4 regions of the Burkholderia sp. BCC0044 genome follow, and region 1 is predicted to be linked to each of the others. Evidence: riboswitches for the same ligand, from Rfam matches in the RefSeq annotation. Region 1 holds a riboswitch; each other region holds the start of a gene.
What was found. Region 1 has a riboswitch for cobalamin ahead of cobA (uroporphyrinogen-III C-methyltransferase). Riboswitches for the same ligand answer to the same signal wherever they lie in the genome.
Positions count from the first base shown of each region.

Region 2: another riboswitch for cobalamin. It lies ahead of HWX14_RS31390 (iron ABC transporter permease); the one in region 1 lies ahead of cobA (uroporphyrinogen-III C-methyltransferase).
Region 3: another riboswitch for cobalamin. It lies ahead of HWX14_RS35655 (CbtB-domain containing protein); the one in region 1 lies ahead of cobA (uroporphyrinogen-III C-methyltransferase).
Region 4: another riboswitch for cobalamin. It lies ahead of HWX14_RS12320 (TonB-dependent receptor); the one in region 1 lies ahead of cobA (uroporphyrinogen-III C-methyltransferase).

Region 1 is NZ_CADFDO010000001.1:643,244-647,688, forward strand. Features, by position in the region: gene HWX14_RS02925 (TonB-dependent siderophore receptor) at 1-1,911, shown strand, start outside; cobalamin riboswitch at 1,980-2,217, shown strand; gene cobA (uroporphyrinogen-III C-methyltransferase) at 2,327-3,136, shown strand; gene HWX14_RS02935 (cobalamin biosynthesis protein) at 3,133-3,510, shown strand; gene cobO (cob(I)yrinic acid a,c-diamide adenosyltransferase) at 3,545-4,147, shown strand; gene HWX14_RS02945 (cobyrinate a,c-diamide synthase) at 4,150-4,445, shown strand, end outside.
Region 2 is NZ_CADFDO010000006.1:244,716-249,160, reverse strand. Features, by position in the region: gene HWX14_RS31415 (SIMPL domain-containing protein) at 1-137, opposite strand, end outside; gene HWX14_RS31410 (EVE domain-containing protein) at 319-780, opposite strand; RNA gene ssrS (6S RNA) at 851-1,032, opposite strand; gene HWX14_RS31400 (cell division protein ZapA) at 1,114-1,428, opposite strand; gene HWX14_RS31395 (hypothetical protein) at 1,425-1,775, opposite strand; cobalamin riboswitch at 1,930-2,179, shown strand; gene HWX14_RS31390 (iron ABC transporter permease) at 2,221-3,336, shown strand; gene HWX14_RS31385 (ABC transporter ATP-binding protein) at 3,333-4,148, shown strand; gene cobT (nicotinate-nucleotide--dimethylbenzimidazole phosphoribosyltransferase) at 4,210-4,445, shown strand, end outside.
Region 3 is NZ_CADFDO010000010.1:149,456-153,900, reverse strand. Features, by position in the region: gene HWX14_RS35665 (inorganic phosphate transporter) at 1-474, opposite strand, end outside; gene HWX14_RS35660 (histidine phosphatase family protein) at 641-1,228, opposite strand; cobalamin riboswitch at 1,275-1,418, shown strand; gene HWX14_RS35655 (CbtB-domain containing protein) at 1,451-1,660, shown strand; gene HWX14_RS35650 (CbtA family protein) at 1,674-2,396, shown strand; gene HWX14_RS35645 (LysR family transcriptional regulator) at 2,418-3,326, opposite strand; gene metE (5-methyltetrahydropteroyltriglutamate--homocysteine S-methyltransferase) at 3,454-4,445, shown strand, end outside.
Region 4 is NZ_CADFDO010000002.1:830,684-835,128, forward strand. Features, by position in the region: gene HWX14_RS12315 (TetR-like C-terminal domain-containing protein) at 1-405, opposite strand, end outside; gene HWX14_RS12320 (TonB-dependent receptor) at 515-2,443, opposite strand; cobalamin riboswitch at 2,658-2,851, opposite strand; gene HWX14_RS12325 (hypothetical protein) at 3,136-3,384, opposite strand; gene HWX14_RS12330 (threo-3-hydroxy-L-aspartate ammonia-lyase) at 3,502-4,445, opposite strand, start outside.

The DNA.
Region 1 (4,445 bases):
GTCGCGGTCGAGGAAACGCTGTCCTATGGCGGCCGCACGCTGGCCGATGCGCTGGCCGGCGTGCCGGGCGTGTCCAACACGTCGGATACGCGCTTCGATTCGTTCCGCATTCGCGGCTTTTCCGCCGCGGGCGACCTGCTGCTCGACGGCATGCGCGACGACGCGCAATACGTGCGCAGTCTCGGCAACATCGAACGCGTCGAAGTGCTGAAGGGGCCGGCGGCGGCGCTGTACGGGCGCGGCAGCGGCGGCGGCGTCATCAACCGGATCACCAAGCAGCCGTTGCCGGAAAACTTCGGGCATCTGTCGGCGGCGACCGGCAGTTATGGACGGCTCGGCGCGTCGGTCGATCTCAACCGGACGCTGTCGAACGCATGGAGCGTGCGGCTCAATGCCGGACGCGAACACGCAGGCAGCTTCCGCGACCACGTCGACGGCACGCGCCAGTATGTCGCGCCGTCGATCAAATGGCGGGACGCGCAGCGCAGCTGGCTGCTGCAGTTCGAATACGACACGTACCGACGCGTGCCCGATCGCGGCATGCCGGCGCCCGTCGCCGCGCTCGACGCGGCCGGCAAGCCGGTCGCGTACTCGCTGCCGTCCGCGCGGCGCGCGACCTTCTTCGGCGCGGCGGGCCGCGATACCATCCGCGACGCGAACATGAACTGGCGCTCGGTCTTCACGCACGCGTTCGATGGCGGCTGGGAACTGCGTCATACGCTGGGCGTGCTGGATCTGCGCAGCACCTTCGACAATACCTACGTCACGCAAAGCTACGTCACGAAGCCGCGCGATTACCGGCGCGTGCAGCGGGCGCGCTACCTGCAGGACATGACGCATCTCAACGTGCAGACCGGCGTCGAACTGGGCGGCAAGGTCGCGACCGGTCCGGCGCTGCATCATCTGCTGTTCGGCATCGAATACGGCTGGCAGAAACGCAGCCCGACGCTGTGGCAGGCCGACGCGGCGCCGGTCCCGATCAGCGGACCGGATCGTTTCGCACTGGCCGGCTCGGCGCCGCGCCCGTATGCGATGAACCGCCACCGTGTCAGCGACTACGCAATCTTCGCGCAGGACCGCATCGACCTCGGCCGAGCGTGGAAGCTGCTCGGCGGCCTGCGCGGGGAACGCTTCGACGTCGATTCGACCAACGCGCTGAACGGTCTGCATTCGCGGCGCACGACGACGGCATGGAGCCCGCGGCTCGGCGTCGTGTGGTCGCCGGTCGGCGCGCACAGCGTGTATGCGTCGTACAGCAAGAGCTTCGCGCCGGTCGGCGGCGACCTGATCGGCATCACGCCCGACGCGCGCGGCAACGCCAACGATCTCGGCCCGCAATACAACCGCCAATACGAGATCGGCGTGAAAAGCGACTGGCGCGGCGGCGCGCTGAGCACGACGCTCGCGCTGTTTCAGCTCGACCTGTACAACCGCCGCGTCGCCGACCCGGTTCGGCCGGGTTTTTTCGACCTCACCGGCCTCGAACGCAATCGCGGCCTGGAACTGGGCGTCGCCGGCCGGCTCGCGGGCGACTGGTTCGTCCGCGGCGGCATCGGCTGGCAACACGCGCGGGTGGTCGACGCCGAGCCGAAGTACGCGGGCAAGCGCTCGGCGGGCGTGTCCGGGGCGAACGGCAGCCTGTTCGTCAGCCATGCGCCGCTGCGCGGATTTTTCGTCGAACTCGGGCTCGTGTACGAAGGCGCGCGTTACGCCGATCGCGACAACCTGCTCGAACTGCCCGCGTATGTTCGCTGGGACGGCAAGGCCGGCTATCGCACGCGCGACTTCGAGGTGACGCTGGCGGCCGTCAACCTCACCGATCGCGACTACTACGCGAATGCGACGAGCCTCGCGCAGATCATGCCCGGTTCGCCACGCACGTTCACGCTGACGGCGGCGTACAAGTTCTGACCGCGCGGGCCGCGCCGACGCCCCGCGCAGCCGGCCCGCCGGGGCTTGCGCGCCGCAAGCCCTGTGCTATCGTATGCGCCGCGTTCGGTGCTCGCATGCGCATTCCGCGCTTGCAGTTAAACGGGAAACAGGAGGCGGATATCCGCCCGGCCTGTGCTGTCCCCGCAACGGTACGCCGCCCGCGCAACGCGCTTTCCCGCGCACGCGCCCAGGCCGCCCGCGATGCCACTGCCCTTCGACCGGGCGGGAAGGCTGCGGCCTGGCAAGCGGCCAGCCCGGATACCGGCCGACGCAAGGGGCGAGCTCGATGCTCGCCGAACGCCCGATCCGCGGGGGACGGATGGGGTGCGCATTCCCCCCGCGTTCGCGCGGGTTTCGCCCGATTCGTCATGCACTGCCTGCCCGCCGGCCGCCGATGTGCCGCCCGCCTTCCCTGTTCCACTGTTTCGACACGGTGCGCACCGTGCCGCGCGCGATGAGCCGCGCCTGGCTCGTCGGCGCCGGCCCGGGGGATGCCGATCTGCTCACGCTGAAAGCCGTGCGCGCGATCGGCGCGGCCGACGTGCTGCTCGTCGACGATCTCGTGAACCCCGACGTGCTGCGCCATGCGCGCGCCGATGCGATGGTCGAGCACGTCGGCAAGCGTGGCGGCCATGCGTCGACGCCGCAGGCGGCGATCGTCGCCGCGATGCTCGCACACCTGCGCGCGGGCCGCAGCGTCGCGCGGCTCAAGGGCGGCGATCCGTTCGTGTTCGGCCGCGGCGGCGAGGAGCTGATCGCGCTCGGCGCGGCGGGTTTTCCGGTGGAAGTCGTCAACGGCATCACCGCGGGTATCGCCGCGCCGGCCGCGCTCGGCATTCCGGTCACGCACCGCGGCGACGCGCAGGGTGTGGTCTTCGTCACGGGCCACGGCGCGGGGGCCGACGAGCCCGACTGGCGCGCGCTCGCGGCGACGCGCATGACGATCGTCATCTACATGGGCATCCGCCGGCTCGACGCGATTGCCGCGGCGCTGCGCGACGGCGGGCTGCCCGGCGACACGCCGTGCGCGGCGATCGAGAACGCCACGCGCCCCGAACAGCATCACGTAACCGCGACGCTCGATACGCTCGTCGAGCGCGTCGCCGAGACCGGTATCGGTTCGCCGGCAATCGTCGTGATCGGCCGCGTCGCCGCACTCGCCGACGATCCGGCGGTGCGTGCGGCGCTCGGCGGCCGCGCATGATGCGCGTCGCGCTCGGCGTCGGTTTCCGCGCAGGCGTCACGGCCGCGCAACTCGATGCCGCGATCCGCGCCGCGCTCGCGCGCTACCCGAGCGCCGAACCGGCGCTCGTCGCGACGCTCGCCGACAAGGCGCGCGCCCGTGCGTTGCGCACGCTGTGCGCGCGCCGCGGCTGGCCGCTCGTCGCGTTCGACGCGGTGCAACTCGCGAGCCGTCCGGAACTGGCCGCGAGCGGCCCGTCGGACGCCGCGCTGGCCCGTTTCGGCATCGCGGGCGTGGCCGAGCCGTGCGCGCAGCTCGCCGCGCCGCACGGCCGGCTGCTCGGCCCCAAATCCATCCGGGACGGCGTGACGGTCGCGCTCGCCGGCCCGCTCTGAACCCATTGTTTCGCTTTCGACAGGACGATTCCCGATGAAGACCGATTCCGAATCCCATCAGCGGATGGCCGAACGCCGCCGCGCCGGCCACGAGAAGAAACAGGCCGCCGCCACTCAGGAGAAAGGCCTGCTGATCGTCCACACCGGCAACGGCAAGGGCAAGAGCACGGCCGCGTTCGGGATGGCCGTGCGCGTGCTCGGCCACGGCATGCGGCTCGGCGTCGTGCAGTTCATCAAGGGCGCGCTGCATACGTCCGAGCGAGACTTCCTCGGCGCGGTCGCGGAATGCGATTTCGTGACGATGGGCGACGGTTATACGTGGAACACCCAGAACCGCGACGCCGATATCGCGACCGCGCGCAAGGGCTGGGACGAGGCGCGCCGGATGATCGAAAGCGGCGACTACCGGATGGTGATCCTCGACGAGCTGAACACCGTGCTGAAGTACGAATACCTGCCGCTCGACGACGTGCTCGCGACGCTCACGGCTCGCCCGGAGTCGGTGCACGTGGTCGTCACCGGGCGGCATGCGCCCGATGCGCTGATCGATGCGGCCGATCTCGTCACCGAAATGCGGCTCGTCAAGCATCCGTACAAGGAGCAAGGCGTGAAGGCGCAGCGCGGCGTGGAGTTCTGAGCATGCCGGCCTGCCCCGCGCTGTTCGTCAGCGCGCCCGCGTCGGGCCAGGGCAAGACGTCGGTGACGGCCGGCCTCGCGCGGCTGCACCGCCGGCTCGGCCGCCGCGTGCGCGTGTTCAAGACCGGGCCGGATTTTCTCGATCCGATGCTGCTCGAACGCGCGAGCGGCGCGCCGGTGCATGCGCTCGACCTAGGGATGGTCGGCGAGACCGGTTGCCGGGCGCTGCTCGCCGACGCCGCGCGCGACGCGGACCTGATCCTGATCGAAGGCGTGATGGGGCTGTTCGACGGCACGCC
Region 2 (4,445 bases), on a different contig from region 1:
AGCGACAGCACGCCCGCCGGCTCCGGAAAGTGCGGGTTCGCCGTCTGGGCGTGCGCGGCGGGCGACGCGAGCGTCAGCGCGACGGGAACGGCGGCGGCGAGGGCGAGCGACAGCGCGAGTGCGGATTTCTTGGTCATTGTTGGACTCCTTGTGCGAGGGCGCGCACGCGGATCACGCGTGCGCGACGCGGGCGTACCGCGCGACGAAAAAAACGACGGCCGGCCCGATCGGCCGACAGCGGTTGCTTAGGCCGCGCGAACGTGTCGCGAGTTCCGTTGCGGCGGCGCGTACTGACCAGATTTGACCTTTGGCGCGCGCCTACTTCATCAACTTTTCGGTGATGAATCGCCATTCGGCCCGCGTGACGGGCGTGATCGACAACCGGTTGCCGCGGGCGAGCACGCGCATGTCGGCGAGCTCGTCGTGCTCGCGCAGCGCGGCGAGCGGCACGAGCGGCGACTTCTTCACGAAGCGCACGTCGACGAGCAGCCAGCGTGGCGCTTCCTGCGTCGATTTCGGGTCGTAATAGGGGCTTTTCGGATCGAACTGCGTGGGATCGGGGTAGGGCGTGGACGATACTTCGGCGAGCCCCGCGATGCCCGGCTCGGGGCAACTCGAGTGATAGAACAGTACGCCGTCGCCGATCTTCATCGTGTCGCGCATGAAATTGCGCGCCTGATAGTTGCGCACGCCGGTCCACGGCAGCGAGCGCTGCGGTGCGTTGGCGAGATCGTCGATGCTTGCTTCGTCCGGTTCGGACTTCATCAGCCAGTATTGCATGGTCGTGATCGACGCAGAAAAAGGCCGCTACAAAAGGAAACGGCATCGGGCGTTACCCGATGCCGTTGGATAGGCCCCCGCCTTGGCCGCTAGGCCGGCATCCTGAACCTGAGGTTCAGAATTGGTCGCAGTTAGCAGCACTTCGGGTACATCAGACAGAGTGACGCGCGCGCCCGTGCTACAAATTTCCGCAACCGTGCACATGGCATTGGTTCAAGGAATATATGACCTTGGCGAACCAGGCAGGGAAGCTGACTGAACTGTGTTTCGATGCGCCAATTTGACCACCGTTGACCGTCGAGATCAAGCGGAATCGACGCATCGTTTCAACCGTTACTGCGTCTCGTGCTGTGCGAGCACCGCGCCGAGCTGTTCGTTCATCTGATGCATTGTACGACGGATTTCCTCCGCCGGAAATGCTTCACCGTGCCGCACGCTCGTTTGCAGTCGCAGCAATTCCGATGCAAGCGACAGCGCCGCCATCACCGCGATGCGATCGGTGCCGCGCACCGAGCTGTTCGAGCGGATTTTCGACATTTCGGCGTCGACGCGCGCGACCGCTTCGAGCAGCGCCGCTTCGGTCTCGGCCGAACAGGCGAGCCGATAGGCCTGACCGAGAATCGAGACTTCGATCTGCTTGGTGCTCATGCATGTTCTCCGTGGCTGGCCGCGTCATCGCCATCCGTGCGCGCCTGCGCATCGAGCAGGTCGAGCTGGTTGTCGGCTTGCTCCGCGCCCTTCGAGCGCGGCAGCTTTTCGAGAATCGCGTTCAGTTTCACCTGGGCGTCGTCGATCTTCGCCGACAGCGTGTCGCGCTCGGCCGCGAGCGCATTGCGTTCGTCGCGCAGCTGCGCGAGTTCCGCGCGGACCGTGTCCGCTTCCGCGCGCAATTGCGCGACCTGCTCCTCGAGCGCGAGCCGTTCCGAGTGATAGCGCTTGTTCAGCGAAATCAGACGGCCAATATTTTGAGACAGGGTTTCGAGTTCGTTGAGCATTTGCTGCGTCCTCTAAAGACCCAGCATTTTAGCGCGGAATACCGCGCAATCCGACATCTGTAACGTTTCCAGTCGTAACACCCCTGCTTCTTGCCGCGAATCGGCGCGTCCCGCGCGGGTCCGGATGCTTCCTTGACGCTCGCGCGACCGGCTCCTAAACTGGCGCCGCCTCGGTGCTCGCGCGCAGGACGCGCGGTTAAACGGGAAGCAGGGTGTGGGCTCCACGAGCGCGCCAACCTGCGCTGCCCCCGCAACGGTAAGCGGCCGCGTCGCGTGACGCAGGCCGGCTCGGGCGCGTTTCGCGTGCAGGTCGCTCGCGGGCGCGGGCCACTGCGCGTCATCGCGCGGGAAGGCGAGCCGGTCCGCCGCCAGCCCGGATACCGGCCGAGACGGGGAGCCCGCACGGGCTCCATGACGCGCGGCCTGCGGGGAAGCGGGGCGCGCAATGTTTCACGGAACGTCCTTCGATGCCGACCCCAATCGTCCGCCACGCGCCCCTGTCGCGCCCGGCCGGCTGCCGCAAGCGGATGCGCCGCGCGTCGTGCGCGCGGCCGTGCGCGGCATGAGCGCCGCGCGCGCCGCCGTCATCTGGGCCGCGCTGGCCGCCGTGGTCGCGCTGCTGTTCGTCGCGTCGCTGTCGATCGGCAGCGTGCCGATGTCGCCATGGCAAGCGCTCGCGTCGCTCGTGCCGCACGGCGGCGATACCCTGTTCGCCGATATCGTGCGCACGCTGCGCCTGCCGCGCGCGCTCGCGGGCTTCGCGTGCGGCGCGCTGCTCGCGCTGGCGGGCGCGTTGTTGCAGGTGCTGCTGCGCAATCCGCTCGCGGAGCCGTACGTGCTGGGCGTGTCCGGCGGCGCGGCCGGCTTCGCGCTCGTCGCGATGATCGCAGGGGGCGCATGGTGGCTCGTCGACGCATCCGCGTTCGCCGGTTCGCTCGTATCGGTCGCGCTCGTGCTGGGGCTCGCGAGGCGCGAGCTGTGGCGCGGCGAATCGCGCGACGCGTCGCCGCGGCTGCTGCTCACGGGCGTCGTGATCGCGGCGGGGTGGGGCGCGCTCGTCACGCTGTTGCTGTCGCTCGCGCCCGACGCGCGGCTGCGCGGCATCATCTTCTGGCTGACGGGCGACCTGAGTGGCGCGACGGCGCCGTGGTTCGCGTGGGGCGCGCTGCTGCTGAGCGCAGGCGTCGCGCTGCCGGCCGCGCCGCAACTGAACGTGCTGCTGCGCGGCGATGCGACCGCGCTCGCGCTCGGCGTGCCGGTCGCGCGGCTGCGCGTGCGGATCTATCTCGTCGCGTCGCTGGCCGCCGCGGCCGCGGTGACGACGGCCGGCACGATCGGCTTCGTCGGGCTCGTCGTGCCGCATGCATTGCGGCTCGCGTTCGGCAACGACCAGCGGATGCTGCTGCCGGCCGCGATGCTCGCGGGCGGCGGCGGCGTGATGGCGGCCGACCTCCTCGCGCGCACCGCGATCGCGCCCGCGCAATTGCCGGTCGGCGTGATGACCGCGTTGATCGGCGTGCCGGTGTTCCTGTGGATGTTGCTGAGGAGACCGATGCGATGACGGGCCCCGCACTGAACGCCGCTGCCGGCGACATGTACTACACGGCCGTCGACCTGACGCTGAAAGCCGGCGCGCGCACGCTGCTCGACTGCTTCACGCAGGCGTTCCGCCCCGGCGAGATCTGGTGCGTCGCCGGGCCGAACGGCGCGGGCAAGACGACGCTGCTCGCCACGCTCGCCGGATTGCAGCCGCCCGCCGGCGGACACGTCGAGATCGACGGCCGGCCGCTTGCCGCGTGGCGCCCCGAACGACTCGCGCAGCGCCGCGCACTGATGCCGCAGCAATTGCACGATGCGTTCAGCGCGACCGTGTTCGACACGGTGCTGCTCAACCGCTTTCCGTATCTCGGTGGCTGGGGCTGGGAGCGCGACGGCGACCGTGCGGCCGCGCGCGATGCGCTCGCGACGTTCGACCTGAGCCCGCTCGCGTCGCGCGACGTGATGTCGCTGTCGGGCGGCGAGCGGCAACGGGTCGCGCTGGCCGCGACGCTGTGCCAGGATGCGCCGCTGATGCTGCTCGACGAACCGCTCGCGCATCTCGACCTGCATCACCAGATCGACTGTCTGACCGCGCTGGCCGCCTGGCTCGCGGCGGGCCCGCGCACGGTATTGTTTTCGTGTCACGACCTGAATCTCGCGCGGCGTTTCGCGACGCACGCGCTGTTGCTCGACGGCCGCGGCCATGCGTGGGCCGGCCCCGTGCACGACGTGCTGACGCCCGAGCGCGCGAGCGATGCATTCGGCTATCCGCTCGTGCTGATTCGCGAGAACGGCCGCGATGCGTTGCTGCCGGCGTGGCCTGCGCGACAATGACCTTTCCTGTCCCGATTTTTTCGATGCGCGGCGCATGCCGCACCCACGACACGGCTCCTCGATGACCACTCCGACCCAATTCCCGCCCGCGATCGCGCCGCTCGACGACGCATTGCGCAAGCGCCTGCAGCATGTGATCGACCACAAGACCAAGCCGCCCGGCAGCCTCGGCCAGCTCGAGGCGCTCGCGCTGCAGATCGGCCTGATCCAGCGCACCGAGCGGCCCGTCGTGCAGCGTCCCGTGACGATCGTGTTCGCGGGCGATCACGGGATCGCGGCCGAGGGCGTCAGTCCTTA
Region 3 (4,445 bases), on a different contig from region 1:
CCCGAAATACCAGGTCGCGAGGTTCCAGACGATCGCGGCGATCAGCAGCGCGAACACCATCGCGAAGCCCGAGCCGCTGCCGACCTGCAGGATCAACTCGACCGGCAGCAACTGCAGGATGCCGAACGCGACGGCACCGCTCGAGACCATCACGCCGAGGAAGTTCCACATGCCCGACCAGATCACCGCGACGTTCGGCGTCAGCGAGTGCGTGTAGATCACGGTCGCGACCGCATTCGCGGTGTCGTGGAAGCCGTTGACGAATTCGAAGCCGAGCGCGATCAGCAGTGCGGCGCCGAGCAGCAGGTACGGGAACAGTGTCCCTTCGCGAACCGGCGCCAGATCGGCGACCAGGTGCGTGGCGATATAGACGGCGCCGAGCACGAGCACCAGCAGGAACGCGGCATAGCCGATCTGCTTGGTGCGCGCGATGGAGGCCGGATTGTTCGGGGCGGACGAAGCGGGTTGATTCATGACGGCATCTCGTGAGGGAACCTCGTCCGATCCTAGCTGTGGCTAGCAGTCAGTTTGATGACAGTCGGGAGGACGAACGGTGTGTCTTACGGGATGTAAGGCGAGCGGCTGCCTGCGAAGCGTTGGGCGCGCATCGTCGGCTCACATAGTAAACATGCCAAGCGGTTTAGGTGCCGGCGCCGAGCACGATGTCCGTCGCGGCCAACGTCCAGCCGGCCGGCGACGCGACGAACGTCGTGCCCGACAGCGGCGCGACGTCGAGACGCGTGGCCGCTTCGGGACTCATCCGCCGCACATGCGCGATGGCCGCGCGGACGATCGGCGCATGCGTGATCGCGACGACGTCGCGATCACGCGGCAATCCGTCCAACCATGTGCCGACCCGATGCGCGGCGGCGTCGAACGATTCGCCGCGATGCGGCGACGCGGATGGTGTGCCGATCCACGCCGCAAGTTCGTCAGGCAGGTCGCGTGCGAGATCGTGCAGCCGCTTGCCGCGCCAGTGGCCGTAGTCGATGTCGCGCAGCGCGTCGTCGATCTCGGCGTGCAGCCCGAGCGCGTCGGCCGTCTGCCTCGCGCAGCATGCCGGGCTGCACAGCACGAGCGCGCCCGCAACGCCCGTCCACCGGCCGCGCAGCGCAGCGGCTTCGGCGAGCCCGGGCGCGTCGAGCGGATCGTCGTCTGGAAACGTGCCGGTGCGCATGGCGCGGGTCGATGCGTGGGCGATCAGGCAGAGCGAGGCAGGCAGGGTCATGTCGGTTGTCGGATGATCCGGAACGGGGCGCGCTCGCCCACGTGTCATCGCTTCAATACGCGAACGTTCGCGCGTACAATTCGCCCGATACGAAGCGCGGAAGCCGGTGCAATTCCGGCGCGGTCGCGCCACTGTAACCGGGGAATCGATGATCCCGGAAGCCAGACCTGCCTTCGTACCCATCCATCATTTGTCGGGGCGCGATTCCCCTGAGGTGCATCCATGAGCGAAGCAGTGCTGAAGCCGGCGGTCGTGCCGGCACCCATCCCCGTCCGTGAGCTGTTGCCGTGGGCCGTGTTCGTCGGCCTGATCCTGCTGCTCGCGCTGTATTTCGTCGGTGCGGAACAGGGCGCGACGTCGCTCGTGCCGGGCATGTATGTACACGAATTCGTGCACGACGGCCGCCATCTGCTCGGCTTTCCCTGCCACTGACGCGGAGCCTGCGATGGTCGGAAAGCTGCTCATGCGCGGGATGCTCGCAGGCATCGCCGCGGGCCTCCTCACGTTCGGTTTCGCCAGGATCGTCGGCGAACCGCAAGTCGATCAGGCAATCTCCTTCGAAGAAAAAAACGCCGCCGCCCAAGGCGAGGCGCCGGAGCCCGAGCTGGTCAGCCGCCAGACGCAGGCCGGCCTCGGGCTGCTGACGGGCGTCGTGACCTACGGCGCGGCATTCGGCGGGCTGTTCTCGCTGGTCTTCGCGTATGCGTACGGACGCGGCAGCCGCCTGCCGGCACGGCCGCTGGCCGCGTGGCTCGCGCTGGCCGCGTTCGTCGCGCTCGTGATCGTGCCGAATCTCAAGTACCCGGCCAATCCGCCGTCGGTCGGCGACCCCGACACGATCGGCTATCGCACCGGCCTGTTCTTCCTGATGATCGCGATCTCGGTCGCGACGATGGTGTTCTCGGTCGGCGTGCGCCGCCATCTGCTGGCGAAGCTCGGCCAGTGGAACGCGTCGATCGTCGCCGGGCTGGTGTTCGTCGCGATCATCGCGGCCGTGCAGATCGGGTTGCCTTCGGTCAGCGAGCTGCCGGCCGATTTCCCGGCGGCCTTGCTGTGGAAGTTCCGCGTGGCGGCCATCGGCATGCAGGTGATCATGTGGACGACGATCGGCCTGCTGTTCGGCGCGTGGGTCGAGCGCGGCGAGCGCGCCGGCATGCGCGCCACCTGACGCGATCGCAACCGGGCGCGCCTAGCGCAGCATGCGTGGCGCGCTCCACGTCGATTCGCGCGCCAGCGCGACGAACGCGGCCAGATAGTCGATCGATGCGTCCGCTTCGCGGATGCCGAGGAAGATCTGCTTCGCGATGCCGTTCTTGCCCAGCTTGACCGGCACGACCGGCATCCGGTCCGCGTACTCGTCGGCGAGCCACCGCGGCAGCGCGGCCACGCCGCGCCCGCTCGCGACCATCTGCAACATGATGTCGGTCGTCTCGATCGACTTGTGCCGCCTCGGCACGATGCCGGCCGGCGTCAGGAACTGGTTGTAGATGTCGAGCCGGTCGGTTTCGACCGGGTACGTGATCAGGATCTCGTCGGTCAGTTGCTCGGGCGTCACGTAGTCGGCATTCGCGAACCGGTGCGAATCCGCGACCACCAGCACCTGTTCGTAGTCGAACACGGGATCGAAGCGCAGCCCCGGCTTGTTCAGCGGATCGGGCGTCACGAGCACGTCGATGTCGTAGCCGAACAGCGCGCCGATGCCGCCGAACTGGAAGCGCTGCTTCACGTCCACGTCGACGTCGGGCCAGCGCGACAGGTACGGCGACACGACCTTCAGCAGCCACTGGTAGCACGGGTGGCACTCCATCCCGATGCGCAGCGTGCCGCGCTCGCCCTTCGCGTACTGCTTCATCCGCTCCTCGGCGAGCTCGAACTGCGGCAGCAGCCGGTTCGCCAGCTTCAGCAGATACTGGCCGCCCTGCGTGAGCCGCAGGCCGCGGCCTTCCCGATCCCAGATCGGCGTGCCGAGCTGCTGCTCGATTTTCCTGACGGTGTGGCTGAGCGCCGATTGCGTGAGGTGCAGCGCGTTGGCCGCCGCGGTCAGCGAGCCCTGGCGCTCGACTTCACGAATGACGACGAGATGGAATCGTTCCAGCATGGATCGCGCGCATCCCACGGATGCATGAAAAATGTTAATGGATGAATGAAATAATGCCATTTTATTTCATGGTTTGAAATCCCTATGATGGCTGCCGGATCTACTCTTTCTTCTGGACGGCAGCTTCATGGTCACGACACACAACCTCGGTTTTCCGCGCATCGGCGCGAAGCGCGAACTCAAGTTCGGTCTCGAACGCTACTGGAAGGGTGAATCGTCGCGCGACGAACTGAAGGCGCTCGGCGCCGAGCTGCGCCGGCGCCACTGGCACGACCAGCGCGATCTCGATCTCGCGCCGATCGGCGACTTCGCGTTCTACGACCAGGTGCTCGACATGAGCTTCACGCTCGGCAACCTGCCGAAGCGCGTGCAGGATTTCCACGGCGATGCGCTCGACAACTATTTCCGCGTCGCGCGCGGCCGTTCGGCGCAGTCGGCGGAAGAGCATGCGGCGTGCTGCGGCGGGGTCGCGGCCGGTGAAATGACGAAGTGGTTCGACACGAACTATCACTACATCGTGCCGGAGTTCCATGCGGACACGAACTTCTCGCTCGATCCGTCGCGCCTGCTGCAGCAACTCGCCGAAGCGAACGCGCAGGGCGTGAATGCGAAACCGGTGATTCTCGGCCCCGTCACGTACCTGTGGCTCGGCAAGGCGAAGGACGATTCCGATCGCCTCGCGCTGCTGCCGAAGCTGCTGCCGGTGTACGGTGCGCTGCTCGATACGCTGACCGCGCAGGGCGTCGAATGGGTGCAGATCGACGAGCCGATCCTCGTGACCGAACTCGACGCCGAATGGCGCCAGGCATTCCGTACCGCGTATGCGGCGCTGGAAACGCGCCGCATCAAGCTGCTGCTCGCCACTTACTTCGGCCAGCTTCAGGACAACCTGACGCTCGCGGCGTCGCTGCCGGTCGACGGCCTGCATATCGACGCGATCAATGCACGCGACGAAGTCGACGCGCTGGTGCGCGAACTGCCGGCCGAGCGCGTGCTGTCGGTGGGCGCGATCAATGGCCGCAACATCTGGAAGACCGACCTGAACGCGGCACTCGATTGGCTCGAGCCGCTCGCGAAGCAACTGGGCGACCGCCTGTGGCTCGCGCCGTCGTGCTCGCT
Region 4 (4,445 bases), on a different contig from region 1:
ATCCGGCAGGTCGTAGCTGCGCAGCACCGCCGACGTCATCCTGACGAGCTGCCCGCCCGCGCTCGCGGCGGCGCGCTCGGCGCTCACCGGATGGCGCGCGGCCGCGAAGCGGCCCGGATGCGCACGTGCGTAGTCGCGATAGACGTTCGCGAGCGCGGCCAGCGCGTCCCTGCCGGTGCGGCCGGCCAGCGCGTCGGCGGCGCGCGCGGCGAGCTCCTGCAGCGCGAACAGCGCGATGCGGCTCTTGAGATCGTCGAAGCTCGGGATATGGGAATACAGGCTCGCCAGCTTCACGTCGAAATGCCGCGCGAGCGCTGCGCCGGTGAGTTGCTCGAAGCCGGTTTCATCGGCGAGCTGCGCGCCGGCTTCGACGAGCTTGTCCAGGGTAAGGCCGGCACGCGCCATGACGAATGCTATGCGGGTTAGTCAAAAAACTAATTCTATTAGCTTTTGCCGTGATGTCAATTTCCCGCGCGTGCCGGTGGGCAGAGGCTGATGCTGATGCGTCGAGCCGTCAGAACGTATAGCTGACCTTGCCGAATGCGGTGCGCCCGAGCGTGTTGTAGCCGTACGCGGTCATGTACTGCCGGTCAAACAGGTTCGACAGCGACGCCGACACCGTCAGGTGCGAATTGATCCGGTACGACGCGCGCAGGCTCACCGTCAGGTACGACGCCAGATACTGCCGGTTGGCCGGATCGTCGAACGTCGAGCCGCCGTACAGCAGCGACGCGCCCGTGCTCAGCGCGTGCAGCTTCAGTTCGTCCCACGTGTGGTCGACGTTCAGGCTGACCGTCTGGCGCGGCCGGCGGCTCAGCCAGGTCTGGTTGGTCTCGTCCTGCGGATTCAGGATGCCGACCGCGACGCTCACCGGCGTCGAGCGGCCGATCGTCCCCTTGTACGACAGGTCGATGCCGCGAATGTGCGAGCGGCCGATGTTCATCGGCGAGAACGTCGCCGGGTTGTACGCGATCAGGTTGCTGACGCGGGTGTCGTAGATCGCCGCGGTGAACGTGCCGTACGCGGTGTTCGCGTCGAGCGCGCCCTCGACCGACGTGCTGCGTTCGGGGCTGAGGTTTGGGTTGCCGTAGCCGGGGTAGTACAGGTCGTTGAACGTCGGCAGGCGGAACGCATTGCCGTACGACATGCGCGCCGTGTAGACCGGCGTGAGCGCCCACGACAGCGCGGCGTTGCCGGTGTTCACCGCTTGCCCGGCGATGATCTCGTGACGGCCCGCGACGAACATCGTCACGCTGCCGAGCGTCGCCGACTGGTGCAGCGAGAACGCGGAATCGTTGCGCGTCGGCACGCCGCCGGGGATGTCGACCGGCAGGAACGCCTGCTCGCGCGTGAAGTCGTACGCGAGCTTCGATTCGCCCGACAGCGGCAGGCCGAACAGGTGAAACCCGTGCTCCTGATGGGTCAGCGACGTCGACGTGCTGATCCGCTGCGAATTGATCTGGTCGGTCGCGAGGGCCGGATTGTCCGCATAGATGAACTGGCGGTCGTTCGCATAGCCGAACGACTGGTCGAACTGCGTATCGGGCGTGATGTCGAGATGGAACGCAACGCCGGTCGTCAACTGGTGATCGAGTTCGCGATTGGCGTAGCCGCTGTTGTCGTAGGACAGATCGGAGCGGTGGTACAGCGCGAACGTCGAGATCGACCAGTTGTCGCGCGCATAGCCGAGCCGCGCGTCGAGATCCTGCGCGTGATACGGATTGCGGCCGTCTTCGTGGCCGTAGAAGAACGGCCGCGTCGCATCGATGCCGGCCGTGTTGTAGTCGTGCAGCCCGAGCGAGTAGGTGAGCCCGCCGAGCGCGGCCAGCGGCCCGGTCGACGGCACCGTGCCCGACGTGCGGAACTGCGTGTCGAAGGTCTTGTTCGAGCCGCCGCCGAACGACACGGTGGTCTGGTTCGGCTGGTTGGCGGCGCGGCGCGTGAAGAGTTGCACGACGCCGCCCATCGCGTTGTTGCCGAACGACGCGGCGGCCGGGCCGGAGATCACTTCGACGCGCTCGAACGCTTCGGTCGGCAGGTCGGCCCACGGCGCGATGCCGGTGGTCGGCGAGCCGATCCGGATTCCGTCGATGAACACGGCGACCTGGCTCGCCGACGAGCCGCGGATGCTGACCGACGCGGACGAGCCGGGCCCGCCGTTCTGCGCGACGGTCACGCCCGGCAGCGTCGCGAGCGCCTGCGTGATGCTCGGGTCGGCGGGCGACAGCCGGTCGAGATCCTCGCGCGTGAGCACCTGCGTCGACGCATAGCGCCGGTCGAACGATTCGGGCAGGTGCCGCGTGTCGGTCACGCTGATCGTCGGCAGGTCCGCGCCCGGCGCGGGCGCGGCGGGCTGCGCGAGCGCCGTGTCGCCGGCCGCATGGGCGAGCGGGGAAAGCAGCGCGGTGGCGGCGGACGTGGCGAGCAGGTGACGAATGTTCATGAGGCGGCGGGACAAAGCGTGGGGCGCGTACGCCGATCGTGAGTGCAGGGCGGACAGGGGGCGCATGCCGACGGCGTGTCGGTGCGATGCTTCCGAGCGGGAAGCGGATTCGGGAACGATGGACATCTGACGGATCCTGAGGTCGGGTCGTCCATGCAACAGGCGGCCGCCAACGGCGGTGCTTGCACATCGGGACACCCCGCCCGGTGCGGCTGCTGGACCTCGGGTCGATGGCAGGTCTCCTGGCTCGCGGGTCGTCGTCCGTGCGGGCCTTCCCGGTTTCCCAGTGGCATGCGGTGGCACGGATTCGCCGCTCACAGTTGCGGGGGCAGCCGCAGATTCGGGGCGTTGCCCCTGCTGCGTTCCCTTTTGATCCCATCCCTGGGAACCATCAGCGCGCAAGGGTAATGGCGTGCGCTCGCGCACGTCAATCGTCTGGTCGCGCGCGGATGCGAAAAAACGTCATTGCCCGGCGGCGGATTTCCGGATTCTCTCGCTTTCTGCGGCGTTACCGCGTTTATGTCTGATGAAACCGGCGGGTTCGAGCGTGTGTCTTCGCGCCGAGGGCGCTACCGGCCGATGCCGCAACCGGAGACGATCGACGCCGCGTTGCGGCGGCGCATTGACGATATCCTCGCCGCCCGCGCTCCGTCGCCGCCGTCGTTCCGACTGCCGCCGGCCGGCGCGTGTCGTTACATATGCGAGCCGCCGTGCGTGCGGCCGCCCGGGTCGCCGCCGCGGTCGGGCGGCGTATTGTTCTGATCGATCTTCGCGAGCACGAAGCCGGTGGGCGGCAGCGCGGCGGTCGAACGGTGCATCGCTTGCCCGGCTGCAGGGTGCGGCGAGGCGGCGGGAAAACCGGATGACGTCACGCCCGGTTGAGCGAACGCCGACAGGGAAGCGGCCGCCAGGGCGGCGGCGACGATCGCGTGCGTATTCATGGCGACTCCTTCACGACTGACTTCAGGACGACGTAATCAGTCTAGGGCGCCAAACTTAACGCGACGTGAAGGTCGGGCGGTGCGCGCATGACCGGATCGTCATGCGCGCCGCGACGGTCAGGCCGGTGCCGACACCAGCGCGCAGAAGTTCTCGAGATCGACGTTGCCGCCGCTGATCACCACGCCGACGCGCTTGCCCTGCAGCGCGTCCTTCATCCGCCGCACGGCGGCGAACGACAGGCAGCCGGTCGGCTCGACGACGATCTTCATGCGCGTGGCGAAGAAGCGCATGCAGTCGACGAGTTCCGCGTCCGTCGCGGTCAGGATGTCGTCGACGTCGCGGCGCAGGATCGGGAACGTGAGGTTGCCGAGGTGCTGCGTCTGCGCGCCGTCGGCGATCGTGCGCGGCGTGTCGATGTGCACGATCGTGCCGGACCGGAACGATTGCTGCGCGTCGTTGCCGGCCTCGGGCTCGACGCCGTACAGCTTCGCATGCGGCGACAGCGCGCGCGTGGCGAGCGCGGTGCCCGACAGCAGGCCGCCGCCGCCGAGCGGCGTGAACACCGCGTCGAGCGGGCCGACTTCGTCGAACAGTTCCTTGGCTGCGGTGCCCTGGCCGGCGATCACGTCCGGGTGATCGTAGGGCGGCACCAGCGTGAGCCCGTGCTTTTCCGCGAGCTCGCGCCCGATCTGCTCGCGATCCTCGGTGTAGCGGTCGTAGGTCACGACGTTGCCGCCGTAGCCGCGCGTCGCGGCCATCTTCGCGGCCGGCGCGTCCTGCGGCATCACGATCGTCGCGGGAATGCCGAGGATGCGCGCCGACAGCGCGATCGCCTGCGCATGGTTGCCCGACGAGAACGCGACGACGCCGTGGCGCCGCTGTTCCGCGTTGAAGCGCGACAGCGCGTTGAACGCGCCGCGGAACTTGAAGGCGCCCATGCGCTGCAGGTTCTCGCACTTGAAGAACACCTGCGCGCCGAGCGCGTCGTCGATCGTGCGCGACGTCATCACCGGCGTGCGGTGCGCGTGGCCTTCGAGCCGGGCGGCGGCGGCGACGACGT